4 regions of the Bradyrhizobium sp. CW1 genome follow, and region 1 is predicted to be linked to each of the others. Evidence: predicted binding sites of a transcription regulator. Region 1 holds the regulator's gene; each other region holds the start of a gene.
The links. The regulator LexA, encoded in region 1, represses DNA repair genes until DNA is damaged. The targets are predictions, from matches to a motif close to TGTTCNNNNTGTGTTCNG.

Region 1 (7,997 bases):
CCCGCCGCATGACCACCACGGCCGAGGGCGTCGAGACCGAGGAGCAGCAGCGGTTGCTGCGCGCGCTCGGCTGCTCCGAGATGCAGGGTTATCTGTTCAGCGCCGCAAAGCCCGCCGACAAGGTGCTGGAGCTGTTCGCAGCTCATCGCAGCCGTCTCGCCCGGCGTAATGGCGAGGAAGGCCGGCGCCGCGAGGCAAGCTAGTTCGACCTCGTGGTCGGCGCAGCGGCATTCCCAGAAGCTCTCCTCGATACACACGACGCAGGGTGTCGCGGAGGTCATGCAATTGCTGGAGTTGCGGGTCCAGCGGCGCGGTCTGGTCGAGCGCGACCGCGCCCGCCGCTGGGCCGAGCGCGATGGCTGCTACGAGGCCACCTTCGCGGCCATGAACCCGAGCTGACACAGCGTCCCGAAACAAGTTCGCCCGGGAACGGCTATCCGCTCCCGGGCGATCAACACCTTACCGTCGCGAGCGCCTAGTTCGGCACCGCAGCCTTCGACGCCGGCTTGGCGGCGACCGCATTCGCGGTTTGGCCGTGCAGGAAGTCGTAGGCCGTATGCAGGGCCTTGTCGTCTTTCGCTTCCGGTGGGACATAGGACTGCGACCCGGTCTGCTCGGTGCCGTCGGCTGCCTGGAGATGACCGCGCATCTGGGACTCCGCCATGGTGTCCATCCGGCCCTTCAGCTCGGGCGGCACGTCTTGGAGGATCTCGATGTCGGGCGCGATGCCCTGGGCCTGGATCGAGCGGCCCGAGGGCGTGTAGTAGCGCGCCGTGGTCAGCGCCAGCGCGCCGTTGCCGGTGCCGAGCGGAATGATGGTCTGCACCGAGCCCTTGCCGAACGAGCGCGTGCCGATCAGCGTCGCGCGCTTGTGGTCATGCAGCGCGCCGGCCACGATTTCCGAGGCTGAGGCGGAGCCGCCGTTGACGAGAACCACCAGCGGCTTGCCCTTGGTGAGGTCGCCACCATGGGCGGTAAAGCGCTGGGTCTCTTCCGGATTGCGGCCGCGGGTCGAGACGACCTCGCCACGCTGCAGGAACGCGCTCGACACCGACACGGCCTGGTCGAGCAATCCGCCCGGATTGTTGCGCAGGTCCATCACGTAGCCTACCAGCTTCTCCGGCGGAACCTCCTTGGTGATCGATGCGATCGCCTTCTTCAGGCCATCGGTGGTCTGCTCGTTGAACGAGGTGACGCGGATATAGCCGATATCCCCGTTCTCGACGTGGAAGCGCACGGGACGCACATGGATGATCTCGCGCTTGATCGCGACGTCGAGCGGGGCGTCGGCGCCCTTGCGCACGATCGTGAGCTTGGTCTGGGTCTCGACCGGCCCCTTCATCTTGTTGACGGCCTGCTCGAGCGTCATGCCCTGCACGGCATCGCCGTCGATCTTGCTGATGAGGTCGCCCGACATGATGCCGGCCTTGGATGCCGGCGTGTCGTCGATCGGCGAGACGACCTTGACCAGCCCCTCCTCCATCGTGACCTCGATGCCGAGCCCGCCGAACTCGCCGGAGGTGGTCTCCTGCATCTCGGTCCAGGCCTTGTCGTTCATGTAGCGCGAGTGCGGATCGAGCGAGGTCACCATGCCGGTGATCGCGCCTTCGATCAGCTTGGCATTGTCAGGCTTCTCGACATAGCTCGCCTTCACCCGCTCGAACACTTCGCCGAACAGATTGAGCTTGGAATAGGCGTCATCCGCGCTCGCTGCCGCCCGTGCCGCCCATACGCCGCCGTGCGGACTGGCTACCAAAAGGGTCAGACACGCTCCGGTGAGCGCGCCCAGTGGAAACAGCAGGGTTTTCCGCATGGATAGGCTGGCCTTTTTGCTTCGCGGTTCGGTGGGGCTGGGAGCCGCCATGCAAATGGCGATCCAGCCTGCTTCTCACAATACCATTCTGGTTTCTTCAAGGCCGGGATGCCACGCCGGCGGGTACACCGTAAAAATCGGTTGGTCCGGACCCAAACTTTCGGCAACGTTGCAGGACCGGTTCGTGCGCCGCGGGGGTCGGCCGGCCGGCCCGCGCCTCGCAGCCATGCCATTTTAGGATGGTTTTGGCGCCCCGGACGGGTTAGGCGATCAGGGAAGGCTTCAAATTCTCGGGAGGATAACAATGAACGAAGCACCCCGCATCCAACCGGAAAGGAACGTCGAGCTCGGCGCTAGCACCGAGCCGTTCCAGAATCTGCATGAATTCATCCGGAAAGCCCGCGCCAACCTCAACCAGAATGCATGGGACTATATCGTCGGCGCGGCCGAGACCGAGACCACGATGCGTCGCAACCGCATGGCGCTGGACGAGATCGCTTTCCGCCCGCGCGTGCTGCGCGATGTTCGCAAGGTTACAGGTTCGGTCGAACAGTTCGGCCGCAAGATGCGCCTGCCCGTGGTCCTCGCCCCGGTCGGCGCGCTCGAGATCTTCGATCCGGATGGTGCGGCGAGCGTGGCACGCGCCTGCGGCACTTTCGGTGCGGCGCACATGCTCAGTTCGGTGTCCGAGCCCGGCCTAGAAAAGACCGCCGAAGCTGCGTCCGACGCGCTGCGGCTCTACCAGCTCTATGTGCGCGGCGATGACGCCTTCGTCGCCGACGTCGTCAGCCGGGCCGAGAAGAACGCCTACGCCGCCTTCTGCCTGACCGTCGACACCGCCCACTACAGCCGCCGCGAACGTGACATCGCCAAGCGCTACGTTCGCGAGAGCCGCTTGCGCGCCACCGGGGGCGATTACCAGAAGGGTCTGGAGTGGCGGACGGTGAAGATGATCAAGGACAAGTTCAAGATCCCGCTGATCCTCAAGGGCATCGCGACGCCAGAGGACGCGCTGATCGCGATCGATCACGGCGTCGAATGGATCTACGTCTCCAACCATGGCGGCCGTCAGCTCGATCACGGTCGCGGCGCCATGCACGTGCTGCCCGAGATCGTCGACGCCGTGAACGGCCGCGCCAAGATCATGGTCGATGGCGGTGTCTGTCGCGGCACCGACATCGTCAAGGCGATCGCGGCGGGCGCCGACCTCGTCGGCATCGGCCGGCTGCAATGCTGGGCGCTGGCGGCGGCCGGCGAAGCCGGCGTGGCGCGCATGCTGGAACTGCTCGAGGACGAAGTGCTGCGCTGCCTCGGCCTCTTGGGTGCGACCTCGTTCGCCGAGGTCAACAAATCCTGCCTGCACCAGGCGACCGCAACCAACGCGCCGAGTGTGTTCAGCGCGTTTCCGCTGTTCGACCACGAGCCGTATCGATACTGAGTGAAAGGACGCAGGTGACATCGCTCTCTCCCGGCAGCGCGGATGCGCTCCTGTTCGATCTCGGCCGCGTCGTGCTCGATATCGATTTCTCCAAGGCGATCGCCTGCTGGGCGGGACATGCCGGCTGCAAGCCCGAAGCCATCGTCGCGCGCTATGTGCGGGACAGCGAAGCCTATCGGTTGCACGAGATGGGGAAGATCAGCGATGAGGACTATTTCGCCTCATTGCGAGCCTCGCTCGGAATCGGCATTTCGGATGCGCAGTTCCTGGAAGGCTGGAACGCGATTTTCGCCGGCGAAATGCCTGACATCGCCGAGCTGCTGCCGCGCGCAGCGAAACAGATGCCGCTCTATGCTTTCTCCAACACCAACCGGCCGCACGTGGACCATTTCTCGAGGGAATATGCCGACCTCCTCGGCCATTTCCGCGAGCTGTATTTGTCGTCCAGCATCGGCCTGCGCAAACCGGATGCGGAGGCCTTCGACCACGTCGTTGCGGCGATCGGCGTGCCCGCCGGGCGCATCGTGTTCTTCGACGATCTTGCCGAAAACATCGAGGGAGCGCGCGCGCGCGGCTTGACGGCGGTGCATGTGACCTCGCCGCGTGACGTCGGGAACGCATTGAAGGCATTGGGCATTTGACGACGGTCCGTTGTCGCGAAACCCACGACGGCACGGCCCGACGGACCAATTTTGAAAAATTGAGGAACCGGATCACTTTGTACATTTTTATACAGAGTTCCGGGAACGGAATACCGCCTTCCGGACTCTTAGAGTCCGTTGGGACTTCTACGGACGGATGCATCATCGTGCTGGGCAAAACCTACCTCACCAAGCAGGCCTCTCTTCTTCTTGAATTCGCGAGGACAACTTCAGATTCGGACCTTTCCGCCAAGCTTGTGAGCAAGGCCGCCGACCTGAAATCCCAAGCCGACCCGCTGCCCGACAAGGATCAGGGATCCAAGGCGCCCGACGTAACTCCCGGGCAGGCAGGGAGCTGATCGATTCAGGCCATGGCGCGTTCTCGCCTTGCCATGATTTTCGTCGCTTCCATGACCACTCTCCTGCCGATCTGTGACCTCCTTCGGATCATGCCGCGACGCGCTTGATCCTGCCTTCCGGAACAATGTGAAGGGGCGGGATGACTGTGCCTGCTCAGCCGCTTTTGCCTCTGCGCCTGCGCTCGGCTAGAAGACGTGCGGAACATTCGCCCGAACGTGCCGAGCAGGAGTTTTCGCCGTGGCCTTGATGCCGGTTTCTGACGCGCTTGCCGCGGTGCTGGCGGGTGCAGAGCCGCTGCCGGAAGAAATGATTTCCCTCGACGAGGCCTACCATCGCGTGCTCGCGCGTGACGTCGTGGCGCGGCGCACGCAGCCGCCGCAAGCGATGTCGGCGATGGACGGCTACGCGGTGCGCGCGGCCGACGCCGCGACGATCGATTCGGAGCTCACCGTCATCGGCGAAGTCGCAGCGGGCCGACCGTTCGAGGGGACGGTCGGAGCCGGCGAGGCCGTGCGGATCTTCACCGGCGGCGTCATTCCCTTTGGCGCGGACGCCGTCGTGATCCAGGAGGACACGGTCGCCGCCGGCAAGCGCATCACGATCAAGGAAGCCGCGATCGCCGGCCGGCACATCCGCCCCGCCGGCGTCGATTTCCGCGAGGGCGACGTGCTCCTGCGCAAGGGAAGCCGTCTGACCGAGCGAGACCTCGCGCTCGCCGCCGGGATGAATCATCCGCACCTTGCCGTTGTCAGGCGTCCGAAGGTCGCGATTCTCGCCACCGGCGACGAGCTGGTGATGCCGGGCACCACGCCCGGCCACGGCCAGATCGTCTATTCCAACGGCTACGCCCTGCACGCGCTCGCCCGCAGCGAGGGCGCCGAGACCATCGACCTCGGTATTGCCGCCGACACGCTCGAGGCCACCACCGCCGGCATCCGCCGCGCCCGCGAGAGCGGCGCCGACGTCCTGATCACGACCGGCGGCGCATCGGTCGGCGACCACGATCTGGTCCAGCAGGCACTGCGGGACGAAGGCATCGCGATGGCGTTCTGGAAGATCGCGATGCGGCCAGGCAAGCCGATGATGCACGGGCGACTCGGCGCAATGGGTGTGATCGGCCTGCCGGGCAATCCCGTATCGTCCTACGTGTGCGCTTTCCTGTTCATGGTGCCGCTGATTCGCGCCCTGTCGGGCCGTTCAGTGATTCACCATCGCCGTGAACGCGCCGTGCTCGGCCGCGACGTCGGCGCCAACGACCAGCGCGAGGACTATCTGCGCGCGCATCTTGAGGAGCGTGACGATGGCACACGCGTCGTTGTTCCCGTCAATCATCAGGACTCTTCGCTGCTTGCGAATCTCGCTGCAGCACAGGTACTTCTCGTCCGCGCACCATTCGCGCCGAAGGCCGAAGCCGGCACGGCTTGCGAAGTGTTGCGGCTCCCCGTCTGAGCGCCCCCGCAACGCGCGTTCCGCGCACTTTGCTCTGTTCACGGTAAATTAAGCAGTTGCGGAACATGTATCGAACATATAGTGTCTGTTCATGATTTGTTTCGAGCATGCAGCGGCTTATGGCCGAATTCAGCGTCTCGGAATCGGACGACATCAACCGGGGGACTTTGGTCGAGATGTTAACGCGCAAACAATACGAGCTTCTGCGGTTCATCAGTGAACGTCTGAAGGAAAGCGGCGTGCCGCCCTCCTTCGACGAGATGAAGGATGCGCTCGATCTGCGCTCGAAGTCGGGCATCCATCGCCTGATCACGGCGCTCGAGGAGCGTGGCTTCATCCGACGCCTGCCCAACCGCGCCCGTGCGATTGAAGTCATCAAGCTGCCGGAGCTCCAGGCAGCCGCTGGCAGCCGCCGCGGCTTCACGCCGAGCGTCATCGAGGGCAATCTCGGCAAGGTGCGTGCGAGCGCGAGCCTGCCCGCTGACGAGGGCGAACGTCCCGTCGCGGTGCCGGTGATGGGCCGCATCGCGGCCGGCACGCCGATCGAGGCGTTGCAGACCCGCAGCCATACTATCAGCGTACCGCCTGACATGCTCGGCTCGGGCGAGCATTACGCGCTGGAAGTGCGCGGCGACTCGATGGTCGAAGCCGGCATTCTCGACGGCGACATGGCCCTGATCCAGCGCAACGAGAGCGCCGATACCGGCGACATCGTGGTGGCGCTGATCGACGACGAGGAAGCGACGCTGAAGCGCTTCCGCCGTCGCGGCGCCTCGATCGCGCTCGAGCCCGCCAACGCGGCCTATGAGGTCCGCATCCTGCCGCCCAACCGGGTGAAGATTCAGGGCAAGCTGATCGGGCTTTACCGGAAGTACTGATACCGGGAGTCCTTTCTATCGGCAGTACTTCATATCGGAAGCACTTCATGCCGGAGGTGCTTGGCGCCTCGCGCGCTTCCGATCGGCATCGCCGGTCAGAGATTGGAGCGGATCATCGTCCGCTCCGGCTGGATAGCCTTTCTGGTTCTGCACAGACTATCCGGCCCCTCCTCCAACGCTGGCTCCTCGCCACGCCGACGAAGCAGCACCGCTTCAAGCAGCACCGCTTCGCGGCTCGGTTGTTCGAGGAAACAGCGACCAGCGGTCAAGTTCGGCCGTTGCAGCCAAGTTGGCAATGTTCGCGTACGCGCCTCCCGAATGCATCGCGGCGAGCTTTGTTCCTATTGAATTCGGGAAAGATAATGTGATCGCGGCTTGCGGAAGCCAGCCGCAGATTTGCCCACAACCAAGCACAGCGTTCGTGCTTCCACTCTGATAGAGGCCTGCGCCTCGATAAGAGACGCGGGTTGCTATCCCAGCATGAGGAGCACCCGATGTGTGACTACAGCCTACATGCCGTCGCGTCGCGCCCCGCCGAAGTCGGCGAGACGATCGTCACGACAAGCTTCCGCGGCACCTCGACGCGCGGCTTCGCCTCTGCAGCCGATCCGTCCGTCGCCGTCTGCCTGCTGCCGGGGACGGAGCTCGCCTTCGCCGACGACGTCCGCTACGACAATCGCTGGATCTGGACGCGCACCATCAATTCCCGCGTCGGCAAGTTCGGCAAGATCGATCCGCACGTTCCCGACCGCCATCATGATGCGATCGAATTCCCCGACGGCAAATACGTGCTGGTGACGCAGCTCGTCGAAGGCCAGCGCGCGACGGTGCTGCAACTGCCGGTGACTCAGTCGGTCACCGAGCGCGAGCACAAGGCGCAGATCACCGCCGACAGGCAGCCGACCGTCACGCACCTGCCGATCGGCTGACAGAGCCGCCCTCCGGCTACGAGGTCGGAGGTCAGGATTGAATCGCCATCGCCGGCCGTGGCCGGCGAGATGGTGTGGTTTGCGCCCCGCGAATCCGAACGGACGCACCGAACCACTGCGTTGCTCCGCACCATCAGATCAATCGTCGGCTTGCAGGTCGGTGTCCGCCGGCGTTGCGTCCTTGATGCGAGGCGCGGTCGACTTTGGCGCGAGGCTGCCGTCGAAATCACCCTCGCCGGCGCCGGCCGGCAACCAGGGGCGGCTCGTGCCTCTCGCCCTCACTGCCTGAACCACAAAACCGTCACCACGCTGCGTCAGCGCCAGCGCGCTCTGGCTGGCGAGCCGCTGCCGATCGACCACCATCGCCGCGCAATCGGGCGGCGCGGGACGAGTCGTCACCACCAGGGCGGCCCGACTGCAATCGTCTGCGAGAGCGTCGACGCGCAGTGCCAGCGCGACCAGCCTCCCGTCGGCCAGTGGCGTCACGCA
Region 2 (7,997 bases), 3.3 Mb from region 1:
GACCATCCGCTCGCGGCGAGAAACCATCACCTTCAAGCATCCATTCCACATCCGCGGCCTCGAGCGCCAGTTGCCGGCCGGCGCCTATGAGGTCGTCACCGACGAGGAGATGATCGAGGGCCTGTCGTTCGCATCCTATCGCCGCGTCGCCACCATGATCACGGTGCCCTCCGAAGGCGTGCGCGGTGCGACGGAGATGCTGTCGATCGGCTCGGTCGACCTGGCGGATGCCCAACGTATCGACGCGAGTGCCTGACATGACTGACATCCCGGTCGATCTCGACAGCCACCGCGGCATGGCCGCCCAGAAGGCAACCGATCTGCGCCGCGCGCTGGCCGATGTCGAGGCCCAGGTCAGGGAGCTGCGCGAGCGCGAGGCCGAGCTTGAAAACCGCATGATGTCGGTGCCTGCCACGTCCTGGCCGGAGGCCGCCGTGAAGGCCCGCCATCTGCTCAACCTCTATGCCGCGAGCCTGCCCACCGAGGACACCCGCCACCGCGCGCTGGTGGCCGCCCTGTTCGACGATTTCGCAAGGCTCAACGGCGACGGCTGAAGGCGAGCCAACTCAGGCGTCGTCCTGGCCGAGTGCGCTATTGCGCACGGGGCCAGGACCCATAACCACCGAAGCGACTTGTTGTGCACCCTCGTGCCACAGCCTGCTTCGACAACGCCGACCGGCGCCCCCCGTGCGCAATTGCGCAAAAGGCCGGCGCGACGCGCGGCCGCAAAAGGAGTACCCCATGACGCTCACCAGCAGCCGCTTCATCGCCCACGACCAGGACCGCGGCATCGTCCAGTTCTCGATGCAGGATGGCGCGAAGGAGATCGCCTGCGCGATCTCGACCTCCGCCATGGACGACCTCGAGCGCGGCCCGCGCGCCAGGCCGAGCGAGCGGGAAGAGCAGTTCACGCGCCTGCGCGAACGCATCGAAGCCTGCACCGGACGCAAATATCAGGCGACGGAGTTCGAAGGCACCCCGCCGGGGATCGTGCTGCGGAGCATTGATTTTCGGGGGTAGGGAGAGGGGCGGCTCGCCCTGCTCTAGCCACCGCTGCGTCCTGCCCGTCTTACGCGGACTGCGCGCCGAGAGCTGGACACCTCTTTGTTGTCGTGGGCAAGCTTGCGTTTCAGAACATGCCTTCTGATGAGTCTTTCGAGGGTCAGTGGCTGCTTTGTTTCGCATTCCCAAATAGTGACGACCTTCCAACCTAAGGATCGTATCTCCGCTTGCACACGCTTATCTCGCGCGACATTCGATCTGAACTTTGCGGCCCAGAAGGGAGAGGCTGGAGCCGACGCTTTGGAACAGCCGGGATGTCTATGCCAATAGCAACCGTGGACAAAAAGGGCCAACTTCAAACGGGGGAAAACGAGGTCCGGCTTGCCAGGCAGATCGTCCCGATGAAGTCTAAAACGCAGGCCGAGCCTATGTGCTAAGCTTCTCACACGAATCTCAGGTCCGGTGTTCTTGCTCCGAACCCTCGACATCAACCACGATCGTCTCGTTTTCGTTAGTCGATCAACCAAGCATCGTCACTCCGCCGCCATTTGTACCTGTTGCGCAGCACCCATGCGCTCCGCGATCAGTGAAAGAATTGCTTGAGCGATGATAGGCGAAACGCTGTTTCCGATCATTCGAAAGCTGTGCCACACGGTAGGATGAAATCTGAATGAGTCTGGGAACCCCTGCAGTCGGGCTGCCTCTCGAACGGTAATAACGCGATCCTCTTCTGGATGAATTGGACGAACCGCTTGATAAGAGCCCTTGTCCTTGCCCGTGCCGGCGCGAAGATTGGGGCATTGGCCTTCCCAAGAGAGGCGCGGATGCCTTCCGACGGAATCAATTTCACCGGGCTTCAACTTGTGAAATCTCTTCTTCACTTCCGGAGTATGGATTGTCACTCGGTGACCCGTGAACGTCTTGTCTTTGCTCCTTAGACCGAGGGAATAGACACTTGCCCGACCTGGCCGGGAAATTTTCCACACATCAAAGCCGTCCTCTTCACCAACGAGTGTAGCGTCGGACAGATCGCCGATGGCTGCACGCACCGTCGAAGAAGCTCGGATCCTAGAGGAGAGGTCTTCCTCGCTTATAGGATCGCAGCGCTCCGGGTCGTATCCAATAATGAACAATCGCGCTCGGAGAGTCGCCGCTCCATAGTCCGCGGCATCCAGTATTAACGGGCCGAGTATCTTGTACCTTGCAGGAACCAATTCGAGGCTCTGCTCCAAGAGCGTCCGAGCGCCGCCATACCCCAAGCCTCGAACGTTCTCCATCACAAAGAAGCCCGGCCTCGTTTCCGAAACAATCCGGAAAAAATGTCGAACTAGGTGCCTGCGTGGATCGGTGGATTTTCGATGGCCGATGTCGCTAAACCCTTGGCATGGAGGGCCGCCTATTATCCCGTCGGGAGAGCCGCCGAGCAGTCGGCGGATATCAGAGCCTCCGACCCTGCGCACCGTTGCTAGCTCAAGCTGGGTAGTCGGGAAGTTCGTTCCGTAGGATGACGTGAGAATAGGATCGTTATCGAATGCTACTTTAGGCGAAAGCCCGGCTCTGTGTGCACCTAAAGAGAACCCCCCGCATCCACAAAAAAGGTCAACAATCTGAGGTTGCCCTTGCACAAATCAATTCCCAATACGATGATCCCCAAAGGGTAGATAGCGGATTTGTCAACCGCCGTCGAACGGGAATGGGGATCATCCACCGAATTGCGATGCCCGTTCATGATGGTCATATGGTTGGCCGAACATCGCCAACCGATGCGGCGTATTTAATCAGTGGGGACTAACGCTAATGGCTGAAGAAGAGGGCCAGACGATTTGGGGCGGCCCAACGAAGCGGTTTTTCGTTTCAATGCTGACTCGAGACATTGAGCTAAAAGATGCAATCCTTGATCTAGTAGACAACTCGATCGACGGCGCCACTCGCCAACTCAAAAGCAAAGCGAAAAAGCCGGACGCGTATAAGGGATTTGAGACGCGGCTCAGTATTTCTGCAAAGTCCTTCGACATATCGGACAACTGCGGGGGAATTCCGAAGGGCGCAATCAAGGACGCTTTTCTGCTGGGTCGGCCGAAAGTCGACAAAGACAAAGGGCTTCCGACGATCGGTGTGTACGGAATGCTGATGTGCGCAATCTTAAGCAAGGGCCTGCAGGTGGCAGCGCCACTAGAGAAGCTTTTCGGGCCAATTACCTGCGTGATCAGCTTGGAGACGTGATGCCTACTAGCATTACCAAAATTGGAGACGACGATTTGCCTTTGGTGCTGTGCCAATGCATCGAAATGGTCACGCTAAAAGCGACGGTGCAAGTGCCAAACCTCGATTTCGTCCCCGTACTGAATACTTCTTACGCCGATGGACAGCGCATGTTGACGGTCACGTGCGCCGTATCCGATCGAAACTCGCGCGACAAATTTCCCAATGCGCTGTTTAAGCGATGGGCATTCGCGAGCGCTGGCTGGAACGATATGCACGACATTGCTGTGCCGATCCTCTCGGCGAAAGAACGATTCAAGCTCGATGGGAATCTCGGGAAAACTGCAAAGAAGCTGCTTACGTCGCTCAGGTTCTTGCCGGCAGATGACGAGCCGTCATCCTTGATTGCGATTAGCAACTACAAGAAATACCAACGGTTCTATCCCGCCTTCCGCCACGTCGACGACTAACAAAAACGGCCGCCCAATCCGAAAATTCTTAGCTCGCCTTCTTCTCCGGCGCCGGGGTCGGGCCGACCTTCTTCTGGATGGCGCGCTTCAGCTCGAGGGCGCGGGGCGACAGCACGGCGGCCTTGGCCTTGAGCAGGAAGGGATCGAGGCCGCCATTGTGGTCGACGCTCTTGATCGCGTTGGTGGAGACGCGCAGGCGCACGTTGCGGCCCAGCGCTTCGCTGATGAAGGTCACGTTGACCAGGTTCGGCAGGAAGCGGCGCTTGGTCTTGATGTTGGAGTGGCTGACCGTGTGGCCGACCTGGGGGCCCTTGGCCGTCAATTCGCAGCGGCGAGACATGGCAAAATCCTCAATCTTTCCCAACGATGTGCGGCCGCCATTCGGGGCGCCACGGGCAAATTCTCTGTCCTTGCAGGGAGCGGGCGGACGTATAGGGGGGAAGCGGCGGGACGTCAAGGTTTTGGGGCGGGTTTCGTGCTCCAAGCTAGCTGTCATCGCCCGGCTCGCCGCCTTCGCTGAAGCTTCGGCGGGCCGAGCACCGGTGTGGGCCTCGGCGTAGCCTTGGCGGAGCCGGGACCGGGCGATCCAGTATTCCAGAGGCGGTACGGCTGACCAGAGGGGCCGCGGCGTACTGGATGCCCCGCCTTCGCGGGGCATGACGCGGTGGAGGTGGCGGGGTGAGGTGCGCTTTTCAGTCCCACCCCGATCATCAAAACGGCAATGATTATCGCGCCTTACCATCACATAAAGGGCGTATTCGCGCCCGAAAAGTCCGGTGGAGTTCCGGACGCCGACAGGCCCGGACGCATTGCTTGGCGCGGTATTTGGCTTAAGTAACAACCGTTCGCGCCCCGATTGGATTGTTTCGTGCTCACAACGCCTCATCTTGCGCCCGGCCTGCGCTCAGCGGAGCGGCGCGCAAGCCATCCGCGCCCTGCCGGCCGCTGGGTCATGGCGGCCCTTGGCGGGCTGGTTTTGGCGTGGGCGGCGGAGCCCGCGGCGGCACAGGGCAAGCTCGAGGCGCAATACGAGGCGACGCTGGCGGGCATTCCGGTCGGCAAGGGCGCCTGGAATATCGACATCCAGGACGACGTGTTCGCGGCCGCGGCCTCCGGCGGCACCTCGGGGCTTTTGAAATCGTTCGCGGGCGGGTCGGGCACCGGCGCCTCGCAGGGCCGCGTGGTCAACGGCGCGCTGGTCGCGACCGGCTATCAGGCCTCCACCACCACCTCGAAGAAGACCGAAGAGATCCGCATCACGCTCGACAAGGGCAATGTGAAGGATTTTGCCATCCTGCCGGAGCCGCCGGTCGATCCCGACCGCATCGTCGTCACCGACGCGCATCGCCGCGGCGTCTGGGACCCGATGACGGCCTCGCTGGTGCGCGTATCCGGCACCGGCGACGTGCTGTCGGCGGACGCCTGCCACGGCAGCGCCGCCGTGTTCGACGGCCGCATGCGCTACGAGCTCAAGCTCGATTTCAAGCGCATGGAGAACGTGAAGGCGGAGAAGGGCTATCACGGCCAGGTCGTGGTCTGCTCGCTCTATTTCGTGCCCATCGCCGGCTACATCCCCGACCGTCCCGTGATCAAATATCTCGCCGCCCAGCGCAACATCGAGGTCGCGTTCGCGCCGATCGCGGGCACGCGCATCCTGGTCCCGTTCTGGCTGAAAGTGCCGACCCCGCTCGGGCCGGCCATGCTGGAAGCCACCTCCTTCATCACCAGCGCCCAGCCGCCCAAGGTCGCGAAGACGCAGTAGGGCTGGGTGCCGTAGCCCCGCTGCCGTAGCCCGGATGGAGCGCAGCGTAATCCGGGGTTCTTTGCTTCGGCCCCCGCATTGCGCTCCGCTCCATGCGGGCTACGGACCTCCCTTTTGGTGAAAATAAACATCAATGATTTCAACAACATCCCTACTGTGCATGGGGTTGTTTTCGCGCATTTTGTTTGGAGGGGGTCGAGAACCGGGAATCCATTTGACTCCTCCCCGATTCTGATTCGACTCCGCGCCGTCCCCAGCTTTAACGAATCCGCCATCTCAACGTCGCTTGTGCGGCAGGCCAAAACTCCATCTAGTGCGACCCAACAAGCCTCCCGCGACATCTTGCGTGAACGGAACAGGACTCAAGGGGGAGTCAGCGATTCGGCCGCGATTCGTTCTCAACTCGTTCCGAAGCTTAAAGCCAACGGGAAAAGCGTCGCAAAGTGAGACAGTTGCGCTGGGTTCAAGGAGAAGCGCCGCATTCTCCGCCGTCATGCCCCGGCTTGACCGGGGCATCCAGTACGCCGCGCCCTCTCGGTTTGATCTGCGCCGCCTCTGGAATACTGGATCGCCCGGTCGAGCCGGGCGAGGACAGCAGTGTGTGAGGCGAGCCCTTCGCGCCACCGCCCCAAAACAGCACTGACATTCGCCCCAATCGCCATTACCTAATCCCCCAGATGCCTTTTTCCTCCTCCCCCTTCGCTTCCGAGCGGCTTCCCGGCGCCGGCGTCACTGCGGTGCTTGGTCCCACCAACACCGGCAAGACCCATCTCGCCATCGAGCGGATGCTCGCGCATCCCTCCGGCATGATCGGGCTGCCGCTGCGCCTGCTGGCGCGCGAGGTCTACAACAAGATCGCCGCGCGGGTCGGCCCCGATACCGTCGCGCTCGTGACCGGCGAGGAGAAGATCAAGCCGAAAGCGCCGCGCTATTGGGTCTCGACCGTCGAGGCGATGCCGCGGGATCTCGACGTCTCGTTCCTCGCCGTCGACGAGGTGCAGATCGCGTCTGATCTCGAACGCGGCCACGTCTTCACCGATCGCATCCTCAATCGCCGCGGCCGCGACGAGACGCTGCTGCTCGGCGCAGCGACCATGCGTCCGATCATCGAGCGGCTGCTGCCGGGCGTCTCCATGATCACGCGGCCGCGCTTGTCGCAGCTGGAATTCGCGGGTGATCGCAAGATCACGCGGCAGCCGCGCCGCACCGCCATCGTCGCCTTCTCGGCCGACGAGGTCTACGCCATCGCCGAGCTGATCCGCCGCCAGCATGGCGGCGCCGCGGTGGTGCTGGGCTCGCTGTCGCCGCGCACCCGCAACGCGCAGGTCGCGATGTTCCAGAACGGCGAGGTCGATTACCTCGTCGCCACCGACGCCGTCGGCATGGGCCTCAATCTCGACGTCGACCACGTCGCCTTTGCCTCCGACCGCAAGTACGACGGCTACCAGTTCCGCCGGCTGACGCCGTCCGAATTCGCCCAGATCGCCGGCCGCGCCGGCCGCGCCACCCGCAACGGCACCTTCGGCACCACCGGTCGCTGCGCGCCGTTCGAGCCCGAGCTCGTCAATGCGCTGCAGAACCACACCTTCGATCCGGTGAAGGTTTTGCAATGGCGCAATTCGAAGCTGGATTTCGCTTCCCTCGGCGCGCTCCAGGTGTCGCTGAACCTGGCCCCCGGCCACGACGCGCTGACGCGTGCGCCGATTGCCGAGGACATGCGCGTGCTCGACCATGCCGCCCGCGACGCCGAGGTGCGCGACGTCGCGCATGGCAAGGACGCGGTGGAACGGCTGTGGGAGGCCTGCCAGGTCCCGGATTATCGAAAGCTGTCGCCGGCCGCCCATGCCGAGCTGGTGACGACGCTGTACGGCTTCCTGATGCGGAAGGGATGCATCCCCGACGCCTGGTTCAGGACCCAGATCGACCAGGCCGACCGCGTCGACGGCGATATCGACACGCTGTCGGCCCGGATCGCGCAGATTCGCACCTGGACCTTCGTCGCCAACCGCCCTGACTGGCTGAAAGACCCCGAACGCTGGCAGGGGATCGCCCGCGAGGTCGAAAATAAATTATCGGATGCGCTCCATGAACGCTTGACTGAGCGTTTCGTTGATCGCCGGACCAGTGTATTGATGCGCCGCCTGCGGGAGAACACGAGCTTGAATACGGAAATCGGCAAGACCGGCGAAGTCATCGTCGAAGGCCATGTCATCGGCCGCCTCGATGGCTTCACCTTTGCACCGGATGCGGCGGAAGCCGGCTCCGATGCGAAAGCGTTGCAGGCTGCAGCGCAGGCCGTGCTCGCCGGCGAGATCAACGCGCGCGCCGAAAAACTGGGCAACGCACCGGACGAGCAGTTCGTGCTGACCTCGGAAGGCATGATCCGCTGGACCGGCGACGCCGTGGCGCGGCTGTCTGCCGCAGAGGAAGCGCTGCATCCGCGCATCCGCATCATCTCCGACGAACGCCTCACGGGCGCCCCCCGCGACAAGGTGCAGGCGCGGCTCGAGCTCTGGCTCAAGACGCATATCGAAAAGCTGCTCGGGCCGCTGTTCGAGCTC
Region 3 (7,997 bases), 1.6 Mb from region 1:
TGGCGTTGATCGCCGAGGAGCCGCCGATCACCTTGCCACGGGGATAGGCGAGCGAGCGGCCGTTCAGGCCGGGCTCGGCCTCGGTCCTGAACATCCAGTCCGAGCGCGGATTGCCGATGGCGAAGAGATAGCCGACGGGAATGTGGAACCAGATCCAGTTGTCGTCGCCGCCGGCTTCGAGGAGGAGGACGCGATTGCTGGAATTGGCCGACAGCCGGTTGGCGACGATGCAGCCCGCCGTGCCGGCCCCAACGACAATATAGTCAAACTCACCTTCGAGCCGCCTTGGCATTCTGCTTCCACCCAATAGGCATTATGCCCAGGCTTGTCCCAGGCATCCACGCACTTTCCGTTCTAATAGTCAGACGTGGATGGCCGGGACAAGTCCGGCCATGACGGGAGGACAGAGCTACCCCAGATCCCCGCCAGTTGGGTGGACTGGTGCTTGCATGGTAGACAGGCCTGCATTTTCAACAAAGCTTGAGACCCTCCATGCCCATCGTGAACCGCGTCGCCGACCTTCAACCCGATATTCAGGCCTGGCGCCGGGACATCCACCAGCATCCGGAGCTGCTCTACGACGTCCACCGCACCGCAGCATTCGTCGCGGACCGCCTGCGCGAATTCGGCTGCGATGAGGTCGTGACGGGCATCGGCCAGACCGGCGTGGTCGGCGTGATCAAGGGCAGCAAGCCGGCCGGCGAGGGCCTCAAGGCCATCGGCCTGCGTGCCGACATGGATGCCCTGCCGGTCGAGGAACAGACCAACCTGCCTTACGCTTCGAAGACTCCCGGCAAGATGCACGCCTGCGGCCATGACGGCCACACCGCGATGCTGCTCGGTGCTGCGCGTTATCTCGCCGAGACCCGCAACTTCGCCGGCGATGCGGTGGTGATCTTCCAGCCGGCCGAGGAGGGCGGCGCGGGTGGCTTGGCCATGGTCAAGGACGGCATGATGGAGCGCTTCGGCATCGAGCAGGTCTACGGCATGCACAACGGTCCGGGCATTCCGGTGGGCTCGTTCGCGATCCGGCCGGGTCCGATCATGGCGGCGACCGATGAGGTCGATATCATGATCGAGGGCCTCGGCGGCCATGCCGCGCGGCCGCACAAATGTGTGGATTCCGTTCTGGTCGGTGCACAGGTGATCACGGCGCTGCAGTCGATCGTTGCGCGCAGCGTCGATCCGCTGGAATCGGCCGTGATTTCGATCTGCGAGTTCCACGCAGGCAATGCCCGTAACGTGATTCCACAAACCGCGACACTGAGGGGCACCATCCGCACGCTGTCGCCGGAGGTGCGCAAGCTGGTGGAGAAGCGCGTCCACGAGGTTGTGGCGGGCGTGGCGCAGATCACAGGCGCCAAGATCGATCTGCACTACAAGCGGAATTATCCCGTGGTGAACAATCACGCCGCGGAGACCGAGATCGCACGTCGCATCGCGGGGCAAGTTGCGGGCGAGGCCAATGTGCTCGAGATGTCGCCGCTGATGGGCGGCGAGGATTTCGCCTATATGCTGGAAGCGCGCCCCGGCGCCTTCATCTTCTGCGGCAACGGCGACAGCGCCGGCCTGCATCACCCCGCCTACAATTTCGACGACGACGCCATCGTTTACGGCACATCGTATTGGGTTAAGCTGGTCGAGGAATCGCTCGCGGCATCGTAAGGCCAAGCGCAAGATCAAGCCGAAAGCACAAACGAAAAAGGGCCCGCGCATCGCACGGGCCCTTTGTCTTCGAGTGACTGATCGGCTTCAGAAGATCCGCGAGAAGATCACGTACAGCGTGCCCGACAACAGGATAGCGACGGGCAAGGTCAGCACCCAGGCCATCACCATGTTCCTGATGGTGGCGACCTGGAGACCCGAACCGTTCGCGGCCATGGTGCCGGCGACGCCGGACGACAGCACGTGGGTGGTCGAGACCGGCAGGCCGAACGCGTCGGCGGCGCCGATCGTGGCGGCGGCGACGAGCTCGGCGGAGGCACCCTGCGCGTAGGTGAGATGGGTCTTGCCGATCTTCTCGCCGACGGTGACGACGATGCGCTTCCAGCCGATCATGGTGCCGAGACCGAGCGCGATCGCGACCGCGACCTTCACCCAGGTCGGGATGAACTTGGTCGCGCTGTCTAGCCCGCCTTTGTAGGCGTTCAAGGTCGCGACCTCTTCCTTGCTGAGGTCGTTTTCCTTGTCCTTCATCAGGAATCGGATCGCTTCCGAAGTCAGGTACATGTCGTTGCGGGTGTTGCCGACGACTTCCGCCGGCACCTTGTTCAGCGAACCGTATTTCGCGACCTGCTCGCCGACATCCTTCACCAGCACTGACAGCGAAGGGTAGGTGCCTTCGCTGATGTGATGCGAGGTGACGTACTGCGTCACCGCAGGACGGGGATCGCCGATGATCGCATGGCCGGCGCCCTTGGCCGCAACCACCTTGGAGGCGGCATCTGAGACCTTCGCGAACTGGGCGACCTGCGACTCCGGCAATGCGCGGTTGAGCGCATAGGCTGTGGGCACGGTGCCGATCAGGATCAACATGATCAGGCCCATGCCCTTCTGGCCGTCGTTCGAACCATGGGCGAAGCTGACGCCGGTGCAGGTCAGGATCAGCAGGCCGCGAATCCAGATCGGTGGGGCTTTGTGACCCTCAGGGGCGGCATAGAGCGCCGGGTTCTTGATGATCAGCTTGAGCAGCAGAAGCAGGCCGGCGGCGCAGATGAAGCCGACCAGTGGCGACAACAGAAGCGCATAGCCGATCTCCGTAGCCTTGCCCCAGTCCACGCCCGAGGTGCCGTCGCGGCCGCGCATCAGCGCGTTCGCAACGCCGACTCCGATGATCGAGCCGATCAGCGTGTGCGAGGAGGAGGCCGGCAGGCCGAAATACCAGGTGCCGAGGTTCCAAAGGATCGCGGCGATCAGCAGCGCGAACACCATCGCGAAACCGGCGCTGGAGCCGACCTGCAGGATCAGCTCGACCGGTAGCAGCGAGACGATGCCGAAGGCGACCGCGCCGGACGAGAGCAGCACGCCGAGAAAGTTGAAGAAACCCGACCACATCACCGCGACTTCGGCCGGCAGCGAATGGGTGTAGATCACGGTCGCTACCGCGTTGGCGGTGTCGTGGAAGCCGTTGACGAATTCGAAGCCGAGCGCGATCAGCAGCGCGACAAACAAGAGGATGTAGGGCAGATAGCTCGTGACCCGCGTGCCGGTCGCATCGACATCCGAATAGATGCTGTAGGCCACATAGAGCAGGCCCGCGGCGAGGATGCCGAAGAACAGGATCATCGTCAGCGGATTGAAGCCCTTGTCGAGATTTGGCCGCGAGGCCGGCTGGATCGGCGCGGGATCGGCTACCGCGCGGTCGAATGCAACATCGGTCATGTCTGGAGGCCCCTTAACTTTCTGTAGGGGCTATTGTCCGCGATGGATTTGAAGGCTGGATGACAGGCGAGGCATGAAAGGGGTTTTCCCGCCCGTATTCAGGCGGCGCGCGCGGCTTTCTTCTGCAACCCGGCGACGATCTTCAAATCTTCGACAAAGCGCCGATATTCCAGCACCTTGGCTTCCGGATCGGGCAGCCGCAGCAGATAGGACGGGTGCACCGTCACCAGCGCCTTGTGACCGTCGGGCAGGTCGATGAGCCGGCCGCGGTTCTTTCCGATCGGGGTGATCTTGCCGAACACGCTCTGCGCGGCGGTCGCGCCCATCGCGACGATGAGATCGGGCTGGATGACGGAGACCTCCCGCTCATACCACTGCCGGCAGGCCTTTATCTCCGGCGTATTCGGCTTCTGATGCAGGCGAATCTTGCCGCGCGGCACGAATTTGAAGTGTTTCACCGCGTTGGTGACATAGACCTTCTTGCGGTCGACGCCGGCCTCCTGCAGCGCCTTGTCGAGCATCTGGCCGGCTGGACCGACGAAGGGATGGCCGGCGAGGTCTTCCTTGTCGCCAGGTTGTTCGCCGACCAGCATGATATTGGCGGACTTCGGACCCTCGCCGAACACGGTCTGGGTGGCGTCCTTGTAGAGATGGCAGGCGCGGCAGTGGGCGGCCTCCTCGCGGAGCGCTTCGAGATCGTCGGCAGCGGTCTTGCGTTTCATCGGAGCCTCCGGCCGCTTTTGAGGCTTGTGCGGATCGGTTGGGGCATTGGCGATCATGGCGCCGGTCATGCGCTCGGCGTCCTCAATCAGGGGCTTAATGATCGAAGCCTCGGGCAGGTTCCTCCAATATTTCTTCGGCATCTCGGTCTGCATTGCCTTCACCTTCAGGCGGGCCGGATTGAAGATGCTGGCATAGTAGCGCCGCCAGGTTTCCTCCAGCCGGTCTTCGTTCGGCGCCTCGCTCTTGCCGACGCCTGACGTGAACGAGAGCGCGTGGCCATCCCAATGCGCGCACAAATCCGGCGTCAGGATCGACCAGGGCATATCGGCGAAGCGCTTGGCGAAGAACGGCGCGGCGAGCTCGACGAGATGATGCTCCGGCTCGAACCAGGCGACGTAGTGTGCTTCGCGTTCCCTGCCGATCTCGCGGAAGCGCACGAAGGCATGCATCTTGTGCTCGTCGCGGTAGACCGCCTTTGCCATGGCCGTGACTTGCGCGACATCGAGATCGGTCGCGACCTCGATGAGGTCGTGATTGTCGTTCAGCCGAAACAGCAGGCGATAGAGGATCGCGAAACGCTCGGGATCGCGATGCAGGATCGCGGCCTTGGCGAGCTCGACGAATTTTGCTGGCACGTTGAAGGTGCTATCGCCACCGGCCGGCAGCGGAGACGGCGAGGGTGGCGCGAACAGCTCCGCTTCGCCGCCCTGCACGGTCCAGGTGACATCGACCGGTTTCATTTGGTGAAGCACGAGGCTACGCGCGGCTTTGCGCCAGCCGTCGAAATCGGTTTCGTTCTCGAGGGTGATGTACTGCATCAGAAGCCAAATCCCAGTTGTGTGGCCTTCGGCTTGAACCGTTCGATCAGCCGTGCCTCGTCGAGGCGGTGCGGCGCGGGCCGGTGATCGCTCAGCACGATGAACGGCAGCGCTTTGTTCCGGGGCACATGCAGCCGCGCGAGATCGGCGACGCGGATGGTGGTCGTGCGGCGCGCCGCGATGATGCGCTCGACCGCCTTGGTGCCGAAGCCCGGCACGCGCAACAATTCCTCGCGGCTGGCCCGGTTGACGTCGAGCGGGAAGCGGTCGCGGTGGCGCAGCGCCCAGGCGAGTTTTGGATCGATGTCGAGCGGCAGCATCGCACTGTCGTCGACGATCTCGCCGACGTCGAAGCCGTAGAACCGCATCAGCCAGTCGGCCTGGTAGAGTCGGTGCTCGCGCAGCAAGGGCGGCGCGCGCAGAGGCAGCGCGCGGCTGGCATCGGGGATCGGGCTGAACGCGGAATAATAGACGCGCCTCAGCCTGTATGAACTGTAGAGATTGGCGCTGGTGTGGAGGATAGTGTGGTCGGAGGCCGCGTCGGCGCCGACGATCATCTGCGTGCTTTGGCCGGCCGGTGCGAAGCGCTGCGGCTTGGCTTTCGTCTTCGCGCTACGGCTTTCCTCGGCCTCGTCCAGCTTCAGCCGCAGTCGGCCCATTGTGCGGCGGATCGCGCGCACGTCCTTCTCGGGCGCGAATTGCTGCAGGCTCGTCTCCTGCGGCATCTCGATGTTGATAGAGAGACGGTCGGCATATTTGCCGGCCTCGGAGATCAATGTATCGTCGGCCTCGGGGATTGTTTTGAGATGGATGTAGCCACGGAAGTGATGCTCCTCGCGCAGTTTGCGCGCGACGCTTACCACCTGCTCCATGGTGTAGTCGGGGTTGCGGATGATGCCGGAGGAGAGGAACAGTCCTTCGATGTAATTGCGCCGGTAGAAGTCGAGCGTCAGCTTGACGACTTCGTCGATGGTGAAGCGGGCGCGTGGCACGTTGGAAGAGGCCCGGTTGACGCAATAGAGGCAGTCGTAATTGCAGGCGTTGGTCAGCAGCACCTTGAGCAGCGAGATACAGCGACCGTCCGGCGCGTAGGAATGGCAAATGCCCATGCCGGGCGCGGTCGATCCCATGCCCTTGCCGTCGCTGGAATCCCGCCTCTCGGTGCCGCTGGAGGCGCAAGACGCGTCGTACTTGGCGGCGTCGGCCAGGATTTCCAGCTTGCGTTGCACGTCCATATTGGATCCCTTTGATTCAGCTCATGAATCCCAAGGCCCGTCAATTCGATTGACTCCTGGGGCGTCGTTAGCTTTATATTAGAACATATCATGAACAAATGAGCTAGCCGCTGGTTCTCTTTTTGAGAGCCACCGGCAATCACTCCTGAGGAGCGGCGTATATGAGCGGCGCACGAACAAGCGCGCTTGCAGCCTTGCGCGGCCAGATCGAGCGCATCGAGACGGCGGAGGTCGTGCATCATCGCGACCGTGTCGCGCTCGGCCATCGCGAGGCCGACAGCGCGCTAAAGGGCGGGCTCGCACGCGCGGCAATCCACGAGGTATTTTGCGAAGGACGTCAGGGCGCGGCCGCGACCGGCTTTGTCACCGGACTTGCGGGGCGCATGACGGCACGCAAACCGCTGCTGTGGGTGCGGCAGGATTTTTCAGAAATTGAAACCGGTGCGCTGTCGATGAGCGGGCTCACCGAGATCGGTCTCGATCCGCGCCGTATGGTGATGGTGCGCGCCGCCGACGTGGAGAGTGCGTTGCGCACGTCGGCCGATGCGCTCGCCTGCGACGCGCTGGGCGCCGTCGTGCTCGAGCTCTGGGGTGAGACCAGGCAGTTCGATCTTGTGGCGAGCCGCAAGCTGACGCTGGCTGCGCAGTCTTCCGGTGTCACCGGCTTGCTGCTGCGGATGGCCGCACAACCTTTGCCATCGACCGCGGAGACCAGATGGATGCTGCGCGCGGCGCATTCGCCGCCGGGCGCGATGTGGAGCGCCTGGGGCGCGCCGCGCTTCGATGCCGAGCTCTTGCGCAATCGTCATGGCCCGTGCGGCCGGTGGATCATGGAATGGAAATGTGATGAGTGCCAGTTCTCTGAATCGTCGACGTATCCTCAGCCTGTGGCTGCCGCGCCTGCCTATCGACCGGATCCAGCGGTTCTTCGGCAACGTCGGACTGCATAAAAACAATGAGCCCAGCATCGTCGTCGCCAAGGACAGCAACGCGCTGGTGATCCATGCGCTGGACGAGGCCGCCGAGCGCCTCGGGCTGCATATCGGCCAGCCCTTGGCCAATGCCCGGGCGATGTGTCCGGATCTAAAGGTGTTCGATGCCGATGCCGTGGCCGATGCCAAGACGATCGGCGACATCGCCGACTGGTGCGACCGCTTCACGCCGCTGGTGGCGCTCGATCCGCCGCACGGGCTGTTCCTCGACATCACCGGCTGCGCGCATCTGTTCGGCGGCGAGGCTACGCTGTTGCAAACCCTTGTCCGTGCCCTCGATCGCCAGGGCTTTGCCGTCAGCGCGGCGATCGCCGGCACCTCGGTCTGCGCGCGCACGCTGACGCGGCAGGCATCCGGTAGCATCGTTGCCAATGGCGGGGAGGCGGCGGCAATCAGCCGGTTTCCAGTGTCCGCGCTTGGTGCGGGTGAGGCCATCAGCACCGGCCTGCGCCGCGCCGGCCTGAAAACCATCGGCGATGTCGCCTCGCGCACGCCGAGCGAAATCACGGCGCGGTTCGGTGCGCGGTTCTCCACGCTGCTTGCGCACGCGCTGGGACAGGGCGATGCGCCGATCAATCCACGAAAGCCGCTGCCCGATTACATCGTAGAGAAACGCTTTGCCGAGCCGATCGCGACCGACACCATGATCGCGATGACGCTGTCGCGCCTCGCCGACACGCTGATCGCGTCGATGGAGAAGCAGGGCAAGGGCGCGCGACGGTTAGAAGCCACATTCTTCCGTACCGACGGCGCGGTGCGCGCCATCATGGTCGAAACCGGACGTCCCGTGACGCGGAGCGCGGTCGTCGACCGGCTGTTCCGCGAGCGTCTCGATGCACTCGCCGATC
Region 4 (7,997 bases), 97 kb from region 1:
CACGACGCGGTGCCACTCGGTCTTTTCCTTGCGCTCGCCAGTCGCCTTGTCGCGCCACGTCTCCGAAGTCGCGACGCTCAGATTGGCGATCGGCCGCCCGTCCTGGGTGCGGCGGATTTCAGGATCCTTGCCGAGATTTCCAACCAGAATGACCTTGTTGACGCTTCCCGCCATCTCCGCTCTCCGCTCCGAATGCCACTGAATTCAAGAAGGCCGGTCCGCTCCCGCGTTCCGCCGTGCCTGTTGAGGCGACCCTATACGCTCGCCGAACACTTGCGGACGACGATCAGGCCGTCACCCTTCCGGTTATCCCCACATATAGCATCGACCTCCGGTTCGTTCCAGATTTGTTCTTGGCGAAGACAGATCTGAAGGCGTGGGATCGATCGGCCACATGTGTTGCGGAAAGGCACACGTCGATTGGAACCTTTGTAGGTTCCCAAAAATGGAAGAAAGAACTTAACATTCAGCAAGTTATGGGTACTCGCACTGCCCCGGTCTTGTTGCATTTGGGAGACGGACTCTGCCGCTCCGTAGAGCTACGGTTGCCTCGGACTTAGTTCATATGGGCCCTCGCGCCTGATCAGCCGCTTCGGGGAAATAAGAAGCGGACGAAACCTGGGGAGACTGGCAATGAATAAGCTTCTTATTTGTGCAATCGGTGCAGTGGCGATGGGCTTGTCGGCTCCCGCAAGCGCGGCGGACATGGCCGCGCGTCCCTACACCAAAGCCCCGCCGCCGGCGGTTGCCGCCATCTACGACTGGAGCGGCTTCTACATCGGCATCAACGGCGGCGGTGGCTCCAGCCACAAGTGCTGGGACTTCGTCACGCCCGCGACCGGCGTTCTCGTCGGCGAAGGCTGTCACAATGCAACAGGGGGCACCGTCGGCGGCCAGATCGGCTATCGCTGGCAGTCCGCCAATTGGGTGTTCGGTCTGGAAGGCCAGGGCAACTGGGCTGACTTCCGGGGCGACAACGTGAGCACCCTCTTCCCTGGTACCGCTTTGGTGACGGGTGATCGCAACCGTTCCCGCATCGACGCTTTCGGTCTCATCACCGGTCAGGTCGGTTACGCCTGGAACAACGTGCTGCTTTACGTGAAGGGCGGCGCCGCCGTCGTCGGTGACAAGTACGACATCTACGCTGCTGCGGGTACGCCCGGCGCGGGCGCGCTGCTGGCTTCGGCCCGGGAGACTCGCTGGGGTGGCACGGTCGGGGCCGGTCTGGAATTCGGCTTCGCCCCGAACTGGTCGCTGGGCTTTGAGTACGACCACATCTTCCTTGGCGATCGCACGATCGGCTTCACAACGCCCGCGGGTGCGGTATTCGGCAGCGACCGGATTCGCCAGGACGTAGACATGGGCCTGGTGCGCTTGAACTATCGCTGGGGCGGTCCGGCCATCGCAAGGTACTGATCGCGCTGGACATATCGCAATTCGAAGGCCGGCCTTGCGCCGGCCTTTTGCTGTGCAGTTCTCCAATATTAATCGGTCAATAACCGTTCCGTTTTCCGACCGTTGTTGCTTTTGAGTGACACAACTTGCGGCTTCACTGGTGTAAGTACGGCATCAGTTGGGCAAGTGAGTCCGATGCCCTCCCTATCGTGGAAGGCACAATCAGAAACTGGGACTGGGATTAGTTGAAAATGAAAAAGGTTTTGTTGGCTTCGGCCTGTTTGTTCGCTCTCGCCGCCCCGGCTTCGGCCGCTGATCTCGCGGCGCGCCCCTACACCAAGGCCCCGGTGGCCATGGCTTCGGTCTACAACTGGACCGGCTTCTACCTCGGTATCGTCGGTGGCGGCGCTTGGGAAAATTCCTCGACCGACCCGAAGATGAAGGGCGGCTTCGTCGGCGGTACTGCCGGCTACAACTGGCAGACCGGCAATGTCGTGCTCGGCGTCGAGGCCGATGGTTCCTGGGCTGATGTCAGCGCGTCGGTCACCGGCCCCGTTGCCGTCCCCGGCTTCGGCCTCGTCAGCACCACCCTCAGCTCCAAAACCGATGCGATGGGAACCGTGCGCGGCCGCATCGGCTACGCCGTCAACAACGTCCTGTTCTACGGCACCGGTGGTTACGCCTGGATCGACAACAAGCTCAGCGTCAGCGCGCTCGGCGTGACCGTTTCCGACAGCAAGTGGCACTCCGGCTGGACCGTCGGTGCGGGCGTCGAAGCGTTCTTCGCTCCGCAGTGGTCGGTCAAGGGCGAGTACCTCTTTCGCAGCCTCGGCGGCGAGACCTACTTCTCGGGCGCCCTGCCCTCCGGCACGCTCGAGTTTCACACCGTGCAGGTCGGCGTGAACTATCACTTCGGGGGCCCGGTGGTCGCCAAGTACTGAGTTCAGTACTTAGCCCCAACGCCATCCGCGTTACGAAAGGCCGGCCTTGTGCCGGCCTTTTTGTTTTGTCGGGCACGTTGCCGCGCAGTTCCACCCTGCTCCTGCCAGATGCCGCCAGTGCGCCAACAATCCGTTGACGATTCGCAAGTCCCACTGGAAATCCGTCTCCGTTCTTCCTACGTTCGCTGACAACCCCATCGGCGCCGATCCCGGTTCCGGGCGAAGCGCGCCTTTTTTGTTGGCGCGATCGCGCGCCTTTGGGATTCCTTGAGGGCAACCCGGATGGATGAAGTGATCAAGGCGAAGCGCCAACAGCAGAACGTGGGATCAAACCTGCGCGCAATTACCATCCGTGGCGCGCGCGAGCACAATCTCAAGAACGTCGATGTCGAGATTCCCCGCGACAAGCTGGTGGTGTTCACGGGGCTGTCGGGCTCCGGCAAATCCTCGCTCGCGTTCGACACCATCTACGCCGAAGGCCAGCGCCGCTACGTCGAATCGCTGTCTGCCTACGCCCGCCAGTTCCTGGAGATGATGCAGAAGCCCGACGTCGACCAGATCGACGGCCTGTCGCCGGCGATCTCGATCGAGCAGAAGACGACGTCGAAGAACCCGCGCTCCACCGTCGGCACGGTGACCGAAATCTACGACTACATGCGCCTGCTGTGGGCGCGCGTCGGCGTGCCCTATTCGCCCGCCACCGGCCTGCCGATCGAGAGCCAGATCGTCTCGCAGATGGTCGATCGCGTGCTGGCGCTGCCCGAGGGCTCGCGCCTCTATCTGCTCGCGCCGGTCGTGCGCGGCCGCAAGGGCGAGTACCGCAAAGAGCTTGCCGAATGGCTCAAGAAGGGCTTTCAGCGCGTCAAGATCGACGGCGCCTTCCACGAGCTCGCCGAAGCCCCTGTTCTCGACAAGAAATTCCCGCACGACATCGACGTCGTCGTCGATCGCATCGTGGTGCGCCCCGACATCGGCCAGCGCCTCGCCGAAAGTTTCGAGACCGCGCTGAAACTTGCCGAGGGCCTCGCCGTCATCGAATTCGCGGATGCGCCGGCTGCGGCAGCACCCGCGGAAGAGAAGAAGAAGACCGCAAAGATCCACGACAAGAGCGGACCCGAGCGCATGCTGTTCTCGGAAAAGTTCGCCTGCCCGGTGTCCGGCTTCACCATCCCCGAGATCGAGCCCCGGCTGTTCTCGTTCAACAACCCCTATGGCGCCTGTCCTGCGTGCGGCGGCCTCGGCGTCGAGCAGCATGTCGACGAAGACCTCGTCATTCCCGACAAGGAGCTCGCCATTGGCAAGGGCGCAATCGCGCCCTGGGCCAAATCCTCGTCGCCCTATTACATTCAGACGCTGACTGCGCTCGGCAAGCACTACAAGTTCACGCTGACCACCAAATGGAAGGATCTGCCCAAGAAGACGCAGAACGCGATCCTCCATGGCTCCGGCGAGGACGAGATCAAGTTCTCCTACGAGGACGGCGTCCGCTCCTACGACACCAAGAAGCCGTTCGAGGGCGTCATCACCAACATCAACCGCCGCTATCGCGAGACCGAGAGCGAGTGGGCGCGTGAGGAGCTGGCGAAGTACTTCCACGACGTGCCCTGCGAGGCGTGCCACGGCTTTCGGCTGAAGCCCGAGGCGCTTTGCGTCAAGATCGGCGGCAAGCATATCGGCGACATCTCCGAGATGTCGGTGAAGGGCGCCGGCGCGTGGTTCGAGACCGTGCCGGAGGCGCTGAACACCCAGCAGAACGAGATCGCCGGCCGCATCCTCAAGGAGATCCGCGAGCGCCTCACCTTCCTGCTCGACGTCGGCCTCAACTACCTCACGCTCTCCCGCTCCTCCGGCACGCTCTCCGGCGGCGAAAGCCAGCGCATCCGGCTGGCTTCGCAGATCGGCTCGGGGCTAACAGGCGTGCTCTACGTGCTCGACGAGCCCTCGATCGGCTTGCACCAGCGCGACAACGCGCGCCTGCTCGACACGCTCAAGAGACTTCGTGACCTCGGCAACACCGTGATCGTGGTCGAGCACGACGAGGACGCGATCCTGCTCGCCGACCACGTGCTCGACATCGGCCCCGGCGCCGGCATGCATGGCGGCAACATCATCGCCGAAGGCACGCCCGCCGAGATCATGCGCAACCCCAACTCGCTGACGGGCAAATATCTCACCGGCGAGCTCGAGGTCGAGGTGCCCGAGCGGCGCCCGCCGAACCATCGCCGCACCATCAAGGTGGTCAACGCGCGCGGCAATAACCTCAAGAACGTTACGGCCGAAATTCCGCTCGGCCTGTTCACCTGCGTCACCGGCGTCTCCGGCGGCGGCAAATCGACGCTGCTGATCGACACGCTCTACAAGGCGATCGCCCGCAAGCTGAACAATGCCAGCGAAGGCGCCGCGCCGCACGACCGCATCGAGGGCCTCGAGCACATCGACAAGATCATCGACATCGACCAGTCGCCGATCGGTCGCACGCCGCGCTCCAACCCCGCGACCTATACCGGTGCCTTCACGCCGATCCGCGAATGGTTCGCCGGCCTGCCCGAGTCGAAAGCGCGCGGCTACGAGCCCGGCCGGTTCTCCTTCAACGTCAAGGGCGGCCGCTGCGAGGCCTGCCAGGGCGACGGCGTCATCAAGATCGAGATGCACTTCTTGCCCGACGTCTACGTCACCTGCGACGTCTGCAAGGGCAAGCGCTACAACCGCGAGACGCTGGAGGTCCTATTCAAGGGCAAGAGCATCGCCGACGTGCTCGACATGACCGTCGAGGAAGCGGCCGAGTTCTTCAAGGCGGTCCCACGTGTACGCGAGACGTTCCAGACGCTGCATCGCGTCGGCCTCGACTACATCCATGTCGGCCAGCAAGCCACGACGCTCTCGGGCGGCGAAGCCCAGCGCGTCAAGCTCGCAAAAGAGCTGTCAAAGCGCGCCACCGGCCGCACGCTCTACATCCTGGACGAGCCGACCACCGGGTTGCATTTCCACGACGTCAAGAAGCTGTTGGAGGTGCTGCACGAGCTGGTCGCGCAGGGCAACACGGTCGTCGTCATCGAGCACAATCTCGAAGTGATCAAGACCGCCGACTGGGTCATCGACCTCGGCCCCGAAGGCGGCGATGGCGGCGGCGAGATCGTCGCCTGGGGCCCGCCAGAGGACATCGCAAAAGCGCCGCGGAGCTATACGGGGAAGTTCCTGGCGCCGGTGCTGGCGAAGGCTCGGAAGCCGAAGCGGAGACGCGCGGCGAGCGAGGCGGCCGAGTAGGTTACGCCGCGGGAGCGGCCGACACATTGTCTGAGGGAGACTGAGTTTGCCTGCCGGACTTGTGCAAACCTATCGTGCGTTCGCCCACAATAATGCTTGGGCAAACCACCGGCTGCTCACCGCTTGCGCGGCGCTGTCTCAGGCCGACTTCGAAGCCGAGCGGACCGGCTTCTTTCCGAGCCTGCAACGCACGCTGAACCACATCCATGTCATCGACCTCTTCTATGTCGATGCACTGGAGGGCGGATGGTTGGGACCGGCAGCTTGGAAGAACGACGTGCCGCACCTTTCCCTTGCTGCGCTGAAGCCTGCGCAAGCCGCGATCGACAAGCGCTTGATCGCCATGTGCGATGCACTGACGCCCGAGATTCTCAACGGCATTGTGCGGATCAACCGCGACACGCGGGTCCAGGCCGAACGCCGCGACCGACTGCTCATGCATCTGTTCCAGCATCAAATTCATCACCGCGGACAAGCGCACGCCATGCTGTCCGAAACGAGCGTCGCGCCGCCTCAGCTTGACGAGTTCTTCGCCGAGGGAGAGGCGCCGCTCAGGGCCACCGAATTCGACCAACTCGGATGGACCGAGGAAACCGTGTGGAAAGCCTAGCGGTGTAGCTTCGTCTCCATGCCCTACTCCCTCGCCATCTTTGATCTCGACGGCACGCTGGCCGACAGCTTTCCGTGGTTCCTGCGCACCATCAACGACGTCGCCGATCGCTTCGGCTTCCGCCGCGTCGCGGACGAGGATATCGAGGGGCTGCGGCATGCTTCTTCGCGGGAGATTCTGAGCCGGCTCGAGGTGCCGCTGTGGAAGCTGCCGGCGATCGCGCGGCATGCGCGGCGACTGAAGGCGGAGGCTGCAGCGGAGATTTCGCTGTTTGCGGGGGTCGAGACAATGCTGCGGACGCTGGCGGAGAGTGGCGTGCAGCTCGCGATGGTGACGTCGGACAGCGAAGCCAATGCGCGCGAGAAGCTCGGCGATTGCGCGACGCTGTTCGCCCATTTCGATTGCGCGGCCTCGCTTTTCGGCAAGCCCGCGAAGTTCCGACGGGTCATCCGCCGCGCCGGCGTGGAGCCGGGCAAGGTCATCTCGATCGGCGACGAAGTGCGCGACATCGAGGCGGCGCGGACAGTGGGAATTGCCTGCGGAGCGGTGGGCTGGGGTTATGCGGCGCCGGCGGCGCTGCGGGCGATGGTGCCGGATCACATGTTTGATCAGATGGATGAGATTGTATGGACGCTGTGCCCCGGTGCCGTAGCCCGGATGAGCGAAGCGATATCCGGGAACGCCGGTGGATGAGGAGAGCCCCGTCCCGCATGTCGCTCCGCTCACGCGGGCTACACGCCCCTGCTCCGTCCTGCGCAAGAATGCCCCAAACGCGCGCGGGCCGTCGCCGGTATTGACCTCGCCGATCAGCTTCAGCTCGACCGCATCGATGATATCGAGCGTGTTGCTTTCCCAGCAGGCGACGATAATGCGCTTGCCGTCGGCAGTCGCGGCAATGCCTTCGGGATAATCGCCGACATTGATGCGCTTGAGCGGCTTCAAGGTCGCCAGATCGAACACGCTGACAGTGCCGCCATACTGATCGGTGACGAAGCCGCGGCCCTGCGCCAACGCCACCGCATAAGGGCGCATCCCGACCTGCACGCGGCCGGTCTCGGCCCCAGTGGCGATGTCGATCACGGAGACGTCGTTGGAGCCGACATTGGCGGTGTAGGCGCGCTTGCCCTCGGCATCGATGGTGACGCTGAACGGACGGGTGCCGACCTTGATGGTCGTCGTGCGCTGGCGCGTCGCGGTGTCGACCACCGACACACTGTCGTCGTCGCGGTCGGCCGAGAGCAGCAGCTTGCCATCCGGCGTTACCGCGAGCCCCGATGGCGAGGCGCCGACCGCAATGCTGGCCGTGACGCTGCGCGAGGCCGCGTCGATCACCCGCACCGCCGCCGCATACCAGTCCGCGACATAGACGGTGCGGCCATCCGGCGCGACGGCAATGCCGAGCGGCCCGCCGCCGACCTCGATCCGCGCCGCAACCTGCCGCGTTGCTGCGTCCACCACCGTCACGGCTTTGGCATCCGGGCTCGTGACATAGGCAAAACGTCCGTCCGCGCTGACGGCGACGCCGGCCGGCTTGCCGCCGATCGGGATGGTCGCGACGCTGCGCGCCGTGGCGAGGTCCACGACCATCAGATCGTCGCTGAGCTGGTTGGTGACGAATGCCTCTTCGGCGAACACATGCGCGATGCCGGCCAGGCAAAAGCTGGCGGCGAGCGCCGCCAGGACCAGCGCCCGCACCGTCAGCTTCCGCTCTCGATCTTCTTCTTGAGTGCCTCGAGGCCCGCCTGGTACAGCCCCTTCACCGCCTTGACCGCGGCCTCGTCACTCAG

Region 2: IVB54_RS02375 (helicase-related protein) is a predicted target of LexA. The motif match lies at 5,830-5,847, and genes of this name have one in related genera.
Region 3: IVB54_RS26545 (putative DNA modification/repair radical SAM protein) is a predicted target of LexA. The motif match lies at 6,237-6,254, and genes of this name have one in related genera.
Region 4: uvrA (excinuclease ABC subunit UvrA) is a predicted target of LexA. The motif match lies at 2,505-2,522, and genes of this name have one in related genera.

What each region holds. Positions count from the first base shown of each region.
Region 1 is NZ_CP064684.1:3,847,066-3,855,062, reverse strand. It holds gene IVB54_RS18880 (EAL domain-containing protein) at 1-203, shown strand, start outside; gene IVB54_RS18875 (S41 family peptidase) at 476-1,813, opposite strand; gene IVB54_RS18870 (alpha-hydroxy acid oxidase) at 2,118-3,251, shown strand; gene IVB54_RS18865 (HAD family phosphatase) at 3,266-3,892, shown strand; gene IVB54_RS18860 (hypothetical protein) at 4,060-4,251, shown strand; gene glp (gephyrin-like molybdotransferase Glp) at 4,490-5,701, shown strand; gene lexA (transcriptional repressor LexA) at 5,878-6,579, shown strand; gene IVB54_RS18845 (hypothetical protein) at 7,074-7,508, shown strand; gene IVB54_RS18840 (ComEC/Rec2 family competence protein) at 7,647-7,997, opposite strand, start outside.
Region 2 is NZ_CP064684.1:515,705-523,701, forward strand. It holds gene IVB54_RS02330 (hypothetical protein) at 1-256, shown strand, start outside; gene IVB54_RS02335 (hypothetical protein) at 258-554, shown strand; gene IVB54_RS02340 (DUF1488 family protein) at 742-1,020, shown strand; gene IVB54_RS02345 (very short patch repair endonuclease) at 1,044-1,529, opposite strand; gene IVB54_RS02350 (DNA cytosine methyltransferase) at 1,536-2,627, opposite strand; gene IVB54_RS02355 (ATP-binding protein) at 2,800-3,225, shown strand; gene IVB54_RS02360 (O-methyltransferase) at 3,225-3,674, shown strand; gene rpmB (50S ribosomal protein L28) at 3,703-4,014, opposite strand; gene IVB54_RS02370 (DUF3108 domain-containing protein) at 4,627-5,436, shown strand; gene IVB54_RS02375 (helicase-related protein) at 6,114-7,997, shown strand, end outside.
Region 3 is NZ_CP064684.1:5,411,296-5,419,292, reverse strand. It holds gene IVB54_RS26565 (GMC family oxidoreductase N-terminal domain-containing protein) at 1-292, opposite strand, end outside; gene IVB54_RS26560 (M20 aminoacylase family protein) at 493-1,665, shown strand; gene IVB54_RS26555 (inorganic phosphate transporter) at 1,753-3,381, opposite strand; gene IVB54_RS26550 (UdgX family uracil-DNA binding protein) at 3,480-4,922, opposite strand; gene IVB54_RS26545 (putative DNA modification/repair radical SAM protein) at 4,922-6,157, opposite strand; gene IVB54_RS26540 (DNA replication/repair protein) at 6,319-7,107, shown strand; gene IVB54_RS26535 (DNA polymerase Y family protein) at 7,004-7,997, shown strand, end outside.
Region 4 is NZ_CP064684.1:3,944,495-3,952,491, reverse strand. It holds gene IVB54_RS19360 (single-stranded DNA-binding protein) at 1-174, opposite strand, end outside; gene IVB54_RS19355 (outer membrane beta-barrel protein) at 634-1,416, shown strand; gene IVB54_RS19350 (outer membrane protein) at 1,647-2,336, shown strand; gene uvrA (excinuclease ABC subunit UvrA) at 2,619-5,600, shown strand; gene IVB54_RS19340 (DinB family protein) at 5,647-6,210, shown strand; gene IVB54_RS19335 (HAD family hydrolase) at 6,229-6,903, shown strand; partial or broken gene IVB54_RS19330 (cytochrome D1 domain-containing protein) at 6,955-7,905, opposite strand; gene IVB54_RS19325 (SRPBCC family protein) at 7,908-7,997, opposite strand, start outside.